2 regions of the Bradyrhizobium sp. KB893862 SZCCT0404 genome follow, and region 1 is predicted to be linked to the other one. Evidence: predicted binding sites of a transcription regulator. Region 1 holds the regulator's gene; the other holds the start of a gene.
The links. Region 1 encodes LexA, which represses DNA repair genes until DNA is damaged. Its sites were predicted from a motif close to TGTTCNNNNTGTGTTCNG; they were not measured.

Region 2: the regulator LexA is predicted to act here: its motif matches at 3,138-3,155, upstream of recA (recombinase RecA).

What each region holds. Positions count from the first base shown of each region.
Region 1 is NZ_JAFCLT010000001.1:1,118,258-1,122,590, reverse strand. Features, by position in the region: gene JQ617_RS05635 (molybdopterin molybdotransferase MoeA) at 1-988, shown strand, start outside; gene lexA (transcriptional repressor LexA) at 1,165-1,866, shown strand; gene JQ617_RS05625 (hypothetical protein) at 2,111-2,314, shown strand; gene JQ617_RS05620 (hypothetical protein) at 2,507-2,938, shown strand; gene JQ617_RS05615 (GAF domain-containing protein) at 3,161-4,099, shown strand; gene JQ617_RS05610 (ComEC/Rec2 family competence protein) at 4,109-4,333, opposite strand, start outside.
Region 2 is NZ_JAFCLT010000001.1:63,575-67,907, reverse strand. Features, by position in the region: gene JQ617_RS00400 (hypothetical protein) at 1-548, opposite strand, end outside; gene JQ617_RS00395 (hypothetical protein) at 869-1,852, opposite strand; gene recA (recombinase RecA) at 1,958-3,046, opposite strand; gene JQ617_RS00385 (hypothetical protein) at 3,245-3,391, shown strand; gene JQ617_RS00380 (hypothetical protein) at 4,256-4,333, opposite strand, start outside.

The sequences.
Region 1 (4,333 bases):
GGTCGCCGCCGGGCGCCCGTTCGCAGGATCGGTCGGCACCGGCGAGGCCGTGCGGATATTCACCGGCGGCGTCGTGCCCGCCGGCGCGGATGCCGTGGTGATCCAGGAGGACACGGTCGCGGACGGCAAGCGCATCACGATCAAGGAAGCAGCGCTTCCCGGACGCCACATCCGGCGGGCCGGCGTCGACTTCGCCGAGGGCGATGTGCTGCTGCGCAAAGGAACCAGGCTCACCGACCGCGACCTGGCGCTTGCCGCCGCGATGAACCATCCGCAGCTCCCCATCCACCGGCGCCCGAAGGTCGCGATCCTCGCCACCGGCGACGAGCTGGTCATGCCGGGCTCAGCGCCCGGCCCCGGCCAGATCGTCTATTCCAACGGTTACGCCCTGCACGCGCTGGCGCGCCAGGAGGGCGCGGATACCATCGACCTCGGCGTCGCCGCCGACACGCTGGACGCCACCACATCAGGCATCCGCCGGGCCCGCGAGAGCGGCGCCGACATCCTGATCACGACCGGCGGCGCCTCGGTCGGCGACCACGACCTGGTGCAGCAGGCGCTCAAGGCCGAGGGCATCGCGATGTCGTTCTGGAAGATCGCGATGCGGCCCGGCAAGCCGATGATGCACGGCCGCATCGGCGCCATGCGCGTCATCGGCCTGCCCGGCAATCCCGTGTCGTCCTACGTCTGCGCTTTCCTGTTCATGGTGCCGTTGATTCGCGCGTTGTCGGGTCGTTCGGTGATTCACCATCGACGCGAACGCGCCGTGCTCGGCCGCGACGTCGGCGCAAACGATGTCCGCGAGGACTATCTGCGCGCGCGCCTGGAGCTGCGCGACGACGGCACGCCGATCGTGCTTCCGGTCAATCATCAGGATTCCTCGCTGCTTGCGAATCTCGCTGCGGCACAGGCACTTCTCGTGCGCGCGCCGTTCGCGCCCAAGGCCGAAGCCGGCACGCCTTGCGAGGTGCTGCTGCTGCCGGTCTGAGCGCCGTCAGCCCACGTGTTCCGCGAAGTTTGCCGCGTTCACGGTAAATTAAGCAGTTGCGGAACATGTATCGAACATATAGTGTCCGTTCATGATTTGTTTCGAGCATGTAGCGGCTTATAGCTGAATTCAGCGTCTCGGAATCGAACGACATCAACCGGGGGATTTTGGTCGAGATGTTAACGCGCAAACAATACGAGCTCCTGCGATTCATCAGCGAGCGATTGAAGGAAAGCGGCGTGCCGCCCTCCTTCGACGAGATGAAGGACGCGCTCGATCTGCGCTCGAAGTCGGGCATCCATCGCCTGATCACCGCGCTCGAGGAGCGCGGCTTCATTCGGCGCCTGCCCAACCGCGCGCGCGCCATCGAAGTGATCAAGCTGCCCGAGCTGCAGGCCGCCGCCGGCAACCGCCGCGGCTTCACGCCGAGCGTCATCGAAGGCAATCTCGGCAAGGTGCGCACGACATCCAGCCCGGCCGCCGACGAAGGTGAACGTCCCGTCGCCGTGCCGGTCATGGGCCGCATCGCGGCCGGCACGCCGATCGAGGCGTTGCAGACCCGCAGCCACACCATCAGCGTCCCGCCCGACATGCTCGGCTCGGGCGAACACTACGCGCTCGAAGTGCGCGGCGATTCCATGGTGGAAGCCGGCATCCTCGACGGCGACATGGCGCTGATCCAGCGCAACGAGAGCGCCGACACCGGCGACATCGTGGTGGCGCTGATCGATGATGAGGAAGCTACCCTGAAGCGCTTCCGCCGCCGCGGCGCCTCGATCGCGCTCGAGCCCGCCAACGCCGCCTACGAGGTCCGCATCCTCCCGCCGAACCGCGTGAAGATCCAGGGCAAGCTGATCGGCCTCTACCGGAAGTACTGAGCAGTATCCGGACAAGCGCACAGCGGTTGTCCGGAAAGGTCATGCTCAGCCAATAGCGAGAGCATCCGGGCGTCGCCGGTTGGCGACGCGCATCAACGATTGGAGCGGATCATTGTCCGCTCCGGCTGGATAGTCTTTCTGGTTCTGCACAGATTATCCGGCCACCTCTCCAGCGCTACATCCTCGGCACGCCGCGCGGAGCACGCATCGCTCCGCAAGGTCTTTCAGAAGTCGAGGAGACAACATGCGCAAGATCGTCCTGAGCATCGTCACGATGGCGCTGATCACGGCATCAGCCTCGCAAGCCGTTGCTGCACCGTCGCATCATGTCCGCAAGACGGCGCCGGCGACGGCGAGCGAGCAAGCCCGCAACGCCCGTGCCGCGCTTGCACAGCCATCGCAATCCGCCTGGCAATATTCCGGCTGGTCGGCGCCGGCAGGACGCTGACACACCCTGCCGGAATGCACGGGAGCGGACTTTGTTCCCAGTGGAGGCGGGAAAGATATTGTGATGGCGGCCTGCGGACCCAAGCCGCAGATTTGCCTACAACCAAGCAGACGCTTGCGGGCTTCCACTCTGATAGAGGCCTGCGCCTCGATGAGAGGCGCGGGTTGCTATCTTCGAATGAGGAGCACCCCGATGTGTGACTACAGCCTGCACGCCGTTGCGACGCGTCCCGCGGAAGTCGGCGAGACCATCGTCACGACAACATTCCGCGGCACCTCGACGCGCGGCTTCGCTTCCGAAGCCGACATGTCCGTCGCCGTATGCCTGCTGCCGGGAACGGAGCTCGCCTTCGCCGACAACGTCCGTTACGACAATCGCTGGATCTGGACCCGCACCATCAACTCCCGGGTCGGCAAGTTCGGCAAGATCGATCCGAACATTCCGGATCGCCATCACGATGCAATCGAATTCCCCGACGGCAAGTACGTGCTGGTGACGCAGCTCGTCGAGGGGCAGCGCGCAACCGTGCTGCAATTGCCGGTCACCCAGCCGCTTGGCGAACGTGAACAGAAGCCGCAGACCATTGCCGACAGGCCGACGATCACACGTCTGCCGATCGGCTGAATGGACTGCCCCGCCCGCAGGTCGGGGCCCGATTGAAATCGCCATCGCCGGCCGTGGCCGGCGACGTGGTGTTGCTTGTGTCGTCCGCAATGAGGCCCGCCGGGATCACCCGCCTCACCTCTCCGTCGCACGAAGTTTGCGCGCTCCTGCCTGAATTTTGAACGTCCGTTCCGCAGGCAAATGCCCGATGCTGTCAGAAGCTCGAGGCGGCGGACACGTTCGATGAAGACCTTCATTCGCGTCGTTGAACTCTGGGTGCCCGACCGGACGCGGATGCGGTTGGCACTCGGCGGCGGCCTCTATGGCGAAGGGCTGTCCGCGTTCAGGGCCGTGAGCGAGGAGCTGAGCTTCGGCTTCGACGAGGGTCTTCCCGGCAAGGCCTGGGCCTGCGGCCATCCGGTGATCCTCACCAAATTCGCCAATTCCTATTTCAGACGGACAGACCAGGCGCTCGCAGCCGACCTCACCTGCGGCGTCGCGGTGCCGGTGTTCGCAGGCGAATTCCTGCAAGCGGTCATGGTGCTGTTCTGCGGCGACGACGAGGCCCATGTCGGCGCGGTCGAGCTCTGGCACAACGACCCCGATACCTCCCACGAGATGGGGCTCGTCGACGGCTACTATGGCACCGCCGACATGTTCGAATTCAACTCCCGCCACACCCGGTTTCCGCGCGGCTTCGGCCTGCCCGGACGCACCTGGAAGGCCGGCCTGCCGCTGATCATCAAGGATCTGCACAACGCCAGGAGCTTTCTGCGCTGGGAAGACGCCGCCGAGGTCGGGATCAATCTCGGTGTCGGCGTCCCCTATCCGACCGGTCTCCAGACCTGGGTGCTGACCTTCCTCTCCGCGCAGGCCACCCCGATTGCGCGGCGCTTCGAGATCTGGGTGCCGAATGAGGCCCGCTCCGCGCTGGTCTTTTCTGCCGGCGACTGCAGCGCGCAGACCGACCTCGCCGCGCTCTATGCGACCAAATCCATTGCCAAAGGCGACGGCAGCATCGGGGGCGCCTGGGCCACCGGCATGCCCGCGCTCAACGACGATCTCGCGCATGACCATTCGGTCGCCGCCGCCGAGGCGCGCGCAAGCGGCCTCGGCCAGATGGTGGCCCTGCCGGTGATCGGAAGCACCGGGCTCGACGCCGTGCTGGCCTGGTACCTCTAGGCGATCCGTTCAATCGTCGGCCTGCAAGTCGGCCTCGGACGGTGTTGCATCTCGATTCCGGGGGGCAGGCGGCGCAAGGCTGGCGCCGAAATCTGCTTCGCCTGCGGCTGCCGGCGCCCAAGGGCGATCAGCGCCTCGCGCCTTCACCGCCTGGACCGCAAAGCCATCGCCCCGCCGCGTCAGCGCCAGCCCGCCCTGCGCGGCAAGACGCTGACGGTCCACCACCATCGCCGC
Region 2 (4,333 bases), 1.1 Mb from region 1:
GGCAGGATCGTCAGATCCGTCATCAGCAGATCGAAACAGGGTTTTGGCGTTTCAGCCCTATAGGCTTGCCAAACGCGGCTCGCCATCACCAAATGGTTGTCGGTCACCTTGAAGGCCGGCAGCTTCCATTTTGCGACCGATTCTGGAGCATAGTGCGCAACATGATCGTCCGTGTGCACGAGACTCAGCTTCGTTGTGATCTCCTTGTAGGGGCGAAGCAGGTCCAACAGCCAGACCAGCACGAGCTGATCATTTGGTCGAGGATCGACCCATATTTCAATTGAGTCGAACTTCGCACACAGCTCGAAGAAACCGATATCACGCGTTCCGAACCCCTCCAGCGAGCCGCGACAAGCGTCATCGAGCCAATGATCGCCGGAATTGCCGTGCTTCGCCGATCGGCGCTCCAGCCCCATCAAAAGCTGTTCCTCGGGAGGCAGTTTCCTCCAGACGAAGCGGAGATAGAATCCGAGCACGACATTCGCGGCCTGCGACTGGCGAAGCACGTTTTCGTCCAGATGGTTCGTGGATAAGATCAAATGGGACACGGTCGCCTTTCAAACTCTGAATTTGGCTCCGGCCCGATCCATAGGGTCGGCCGAATCACATTCCGACAACAACGCGATGAGGGCGCGCCTGTTAAGGCTCGATTTTTCGGACGCCAGGTTGGCGTGTCGTCCAGCCAGTGAAGTCGCGTGGCTGCGCCATGCGCGGTGCAAAGAACGCGTGAAGCCCAGCATCGGACGGCAGCGGCCCCCAGACAATCCGACGCTCGATCGCAATCACGAGATCGCCTAGCCTCGCCCTTTCGAGAGCTCCGGCGGCCGATGAGTCCGTCGTCAGAACAAGCCGCTTCATGCGCGCGACCTCACGGCTTCGTCAAACCAGCACCGTAACGCCATAGTCGTTCGTTCGTCAGGTGGGTGCCGCCCCACCAGCGGTCGATCGGATTGTGGCGGCTGAAATCCTCCCTTGCCGCCAGAAGCTCCTTGCCAAATTCGGTCAGCGACAATCGACTCCGCAGATAGGCCGCATGGCGAGCCCCCAGATCCTCCTTGGGGATCGTCCGTAGCTCATCGTCAAGTCCGACCACCGCTGGCCTTGGACCGAACGCCAGCCCGTGGAGCAACCATCCCAGCTCCCATTCGCGAAAGACGCGCGTGCGGCGGACCGAACGGAGATGGAAGAGTGCATTTGTTCCCTGATAACCACGGCCGATGAGCTCCAGGAAACGCACCTCGGTTTCACCCAGCCCTGTCGAGACGGAGGGGATCTCCGCCAGCAGATCGATCAAAGCCGGCCTTAACATCAGTAGCGCGCTCAGATCGCTATGAACGAGTTCGATGCAAGCCTCGGGCGTCGGCGCAGTGTAGGCCTGCCAAGCGATGCTTGCTGTTCCGAGTTCAGCCGCGGTCACGCCGATGGCGGGGATATGGGGCAGCGATTTGGCAATAGACTTCGCATCCTTTGTAAGGAGATCGAAGGCAATCAGGCGCAGCTCCGTCTTGGCCGCAATCTCTGGGTGAGACCGCAGATAGTCGAGTAGCCAGATCAGCTGGAGCTGATCATTCGGATCGCGATCAAACCACAATTCGATGACGTCGTAGGGCTGGCAGAACGCAACCAAAGAAAGGTGTTCACGTTCTTTGACAGATTGAGTCCGTCGTCCGATGTAGTCCGACCAGTGCCTGCCTGGCTTCACTGTCCCCGAACGGGCGGCGACATAAACTGCAAGTTCGTCGAGGGGCAGTGGTCCATCAACAAGACGGAACATGAATGGAATGACGACTTCGGCAAGACCCGAGCGCATGAGATCGGCGCCGCATGAACCCGTCAGAATCACACGCTTCATCGCACCACCCGATCACGACAACGCAAACCGAAACGGGCGCTGACGACGTCGGCAACTCAACGTCCTCAGCGCCCGCTCCTCGCGAAAAACCTTCGCTGTTCAGTCTTATTCGTCGCCCGGCTCCTCGCCGTCGGCGTCGCTCTCGGGCGTGCCGGCCAAAATCTGCTCGGAGATCAGGCCGGAGTTCTGGCGGATCGAGGTCTCGATCTTGGCGGTGATGTCGGGGTTGGCCTTCAGGAACGCCTTCGAGTTCTCGCGGCCCTGGCCGAGGCGCTGGCTGTCATAGGAGAACCAGGCGCCTGACTTCTCAACGATGCCGGCCTTGACGCCGAGATCGAGGATCTCGCCCATCTTGGAGACGCCCTCGCCGTACATGATGTCGAACTCGACCTGCTTGAAGGGCGGCGCCAGCTTGTTCTTCACCACCTTCACGCGCGTGGTGTTGCCGACCACTTCGTCGCGCTCCTTGATCGCGCCGATGCGGCGGATGTCGAGACGGACGGAGGCGTAGAACTTCAGCGCATTGCCGCCGGTCGTGGTTTCGGGCGAGCCGTACATCACACCGATCTTCATGCGGATCTGGTTGATGAAGATCACCATGGTGTTGGACTTGTTGATGGAGGCCGTCAGCTTGCGCAGCGCCTGGCTCATCAGACGGGCCTGCAGGCCCGGCAGCGCATCGCCCATCTCGCCCTCGAGCTCGGCCTTCGGCACCAGCGCCGCGACCGAATCGACCACCAGCACGTCCACCGCGCCCGAGCGCACCAGCGTGTCGCAGATTTCCAGCGCCTGCTCGCCCGTGTCGGGCTGCGAGATCAGAAGCTCGTCGATGTTGACGCCGAGCTTGCGGGCATAGACCGGGTCGAGCGCGTGCTCGGCGTCGATGAAGGCGCAGATGCCGCCCTTCTTCTGGGCTTCCGCCACCGTGTGCAGCGCCAGCGTGGTCTTGCCCGAGGATTCCGGCCCGTAGATCTCGACGATGCGGCCCTTGGGCAGGCCGCCGATGCCGAGCGCGATATCCAGCCCGAGCGAGCCCGACGACACCGCCTCGATGTCCATGGAGCGGTCGCTCTTGCCGAGCTTCATCACCGAGCCCTTGCCGAACTGGCGCTCGATCTGGGAGAGCGCGGCAGCCAGAGCTTTACTCTTGTCCATGGAAGATCCTTCGACGATACGCAGGGCAGTTGCGGACATTGGGTCGTGCTCCTTATGGCGAGGATTCGCGTGTGGGACAAACGGTTGCGGCGGCGGTCGTCGATAAAAGCAATGTACCCCATTTGTTCTAGGTTCGCAATATGTTCTTTTGTGAATCTAGGTGCTGTCCGTCTGACCCCGGGGTCCTATTTCGAGTTTGTGAGTGTCCGAATTCGGCGGAGGGCGCATATTCGAGGGATGATCGCGAACGCCCTCAAGCTTGCTGCATTGGCCGGGCTGCTGCTGATTTCGGGCGGGGCATGGCCAAATCCGCGTTACGGAGCAGCCATCGCCATTGGCCTATGCATTGTGGCCGCCGTGATCCTTCATTTCGCCGCACCGTAAGGCCGTCTCGATTGTGGGGCGAGTGTCCTGATCCGCCCCTCGCGGGTATCCTGGCTGGGGCAGTACCGGAATCTGACGGCTGGGCCGGGCTCGCATATGAGCGAGTGGGTAAGATAGTCCGGCCGCAATCGCCGTATCCGCCGGCGACAGGAACCAATCTTCGCTTTCCGCCCCAGGAGTGAATTGCCACTTTTTCCCGGTTGCGCTAGGTTCCATCCGGGCGTTCCTTCTGGCGCCCAAACGCATAGTAATGCTCCTGCCGCCCGCCCTCTGCGTCCCGCAAAGACGAAACACCAGAGGGCGGGTTTTAATTGGGCGCCCTAAAATCTGCCCCTCGCGGAATACGACATGAAACCTTGGCACGGGATGTGCTGACTAACGGGAGCCGGGATTTTGCATGACCCTCCCGGGGCTGGACCAACGCCGCCCGTCGCTTTTTCAAGCGGGCGGCGTTGCTGTGAGGTGTCTCAATCTGCTTCCGCGGGTGGTCCTCTTCAGGACAGCACCGGAATCCACGTACTGTCTCGAGATGAGGCCTCTTCCCGGCGCCCGGAGCGCGCGCGCCAAGGAATGGATTTTGCCGGCAGCAAAAAGCCCCAGCTCGCAGGATTTTGGGGGGCGATGAGCTGGGGCCGCTTGCAGTACCCTTTGGGGAAAGGGCATCGGGAAAACTCGGCAATCGACCGAACGTTCCGGTTCGAAATCTTAAATCGGGGGTCGTCATTGAAGAGCACCGGAACTTCGGCGCTCTCCGCAGCCCCCTCAGGGTTTCCAGGTCAGGCGCGGCATGAGTCCATCCCGCCGCTGAAACGGAACGGACAGCGCCGCCCCGGCGGCGAGCTTCCTGATCACGCCTGCTGCGTCCTAGCTTCCGGAATGACCATCGAAGCCGCCAGGATCCGACTGGCCGCTGTTGAGGCTCGGCCCGGTCTCGGTGTTGTC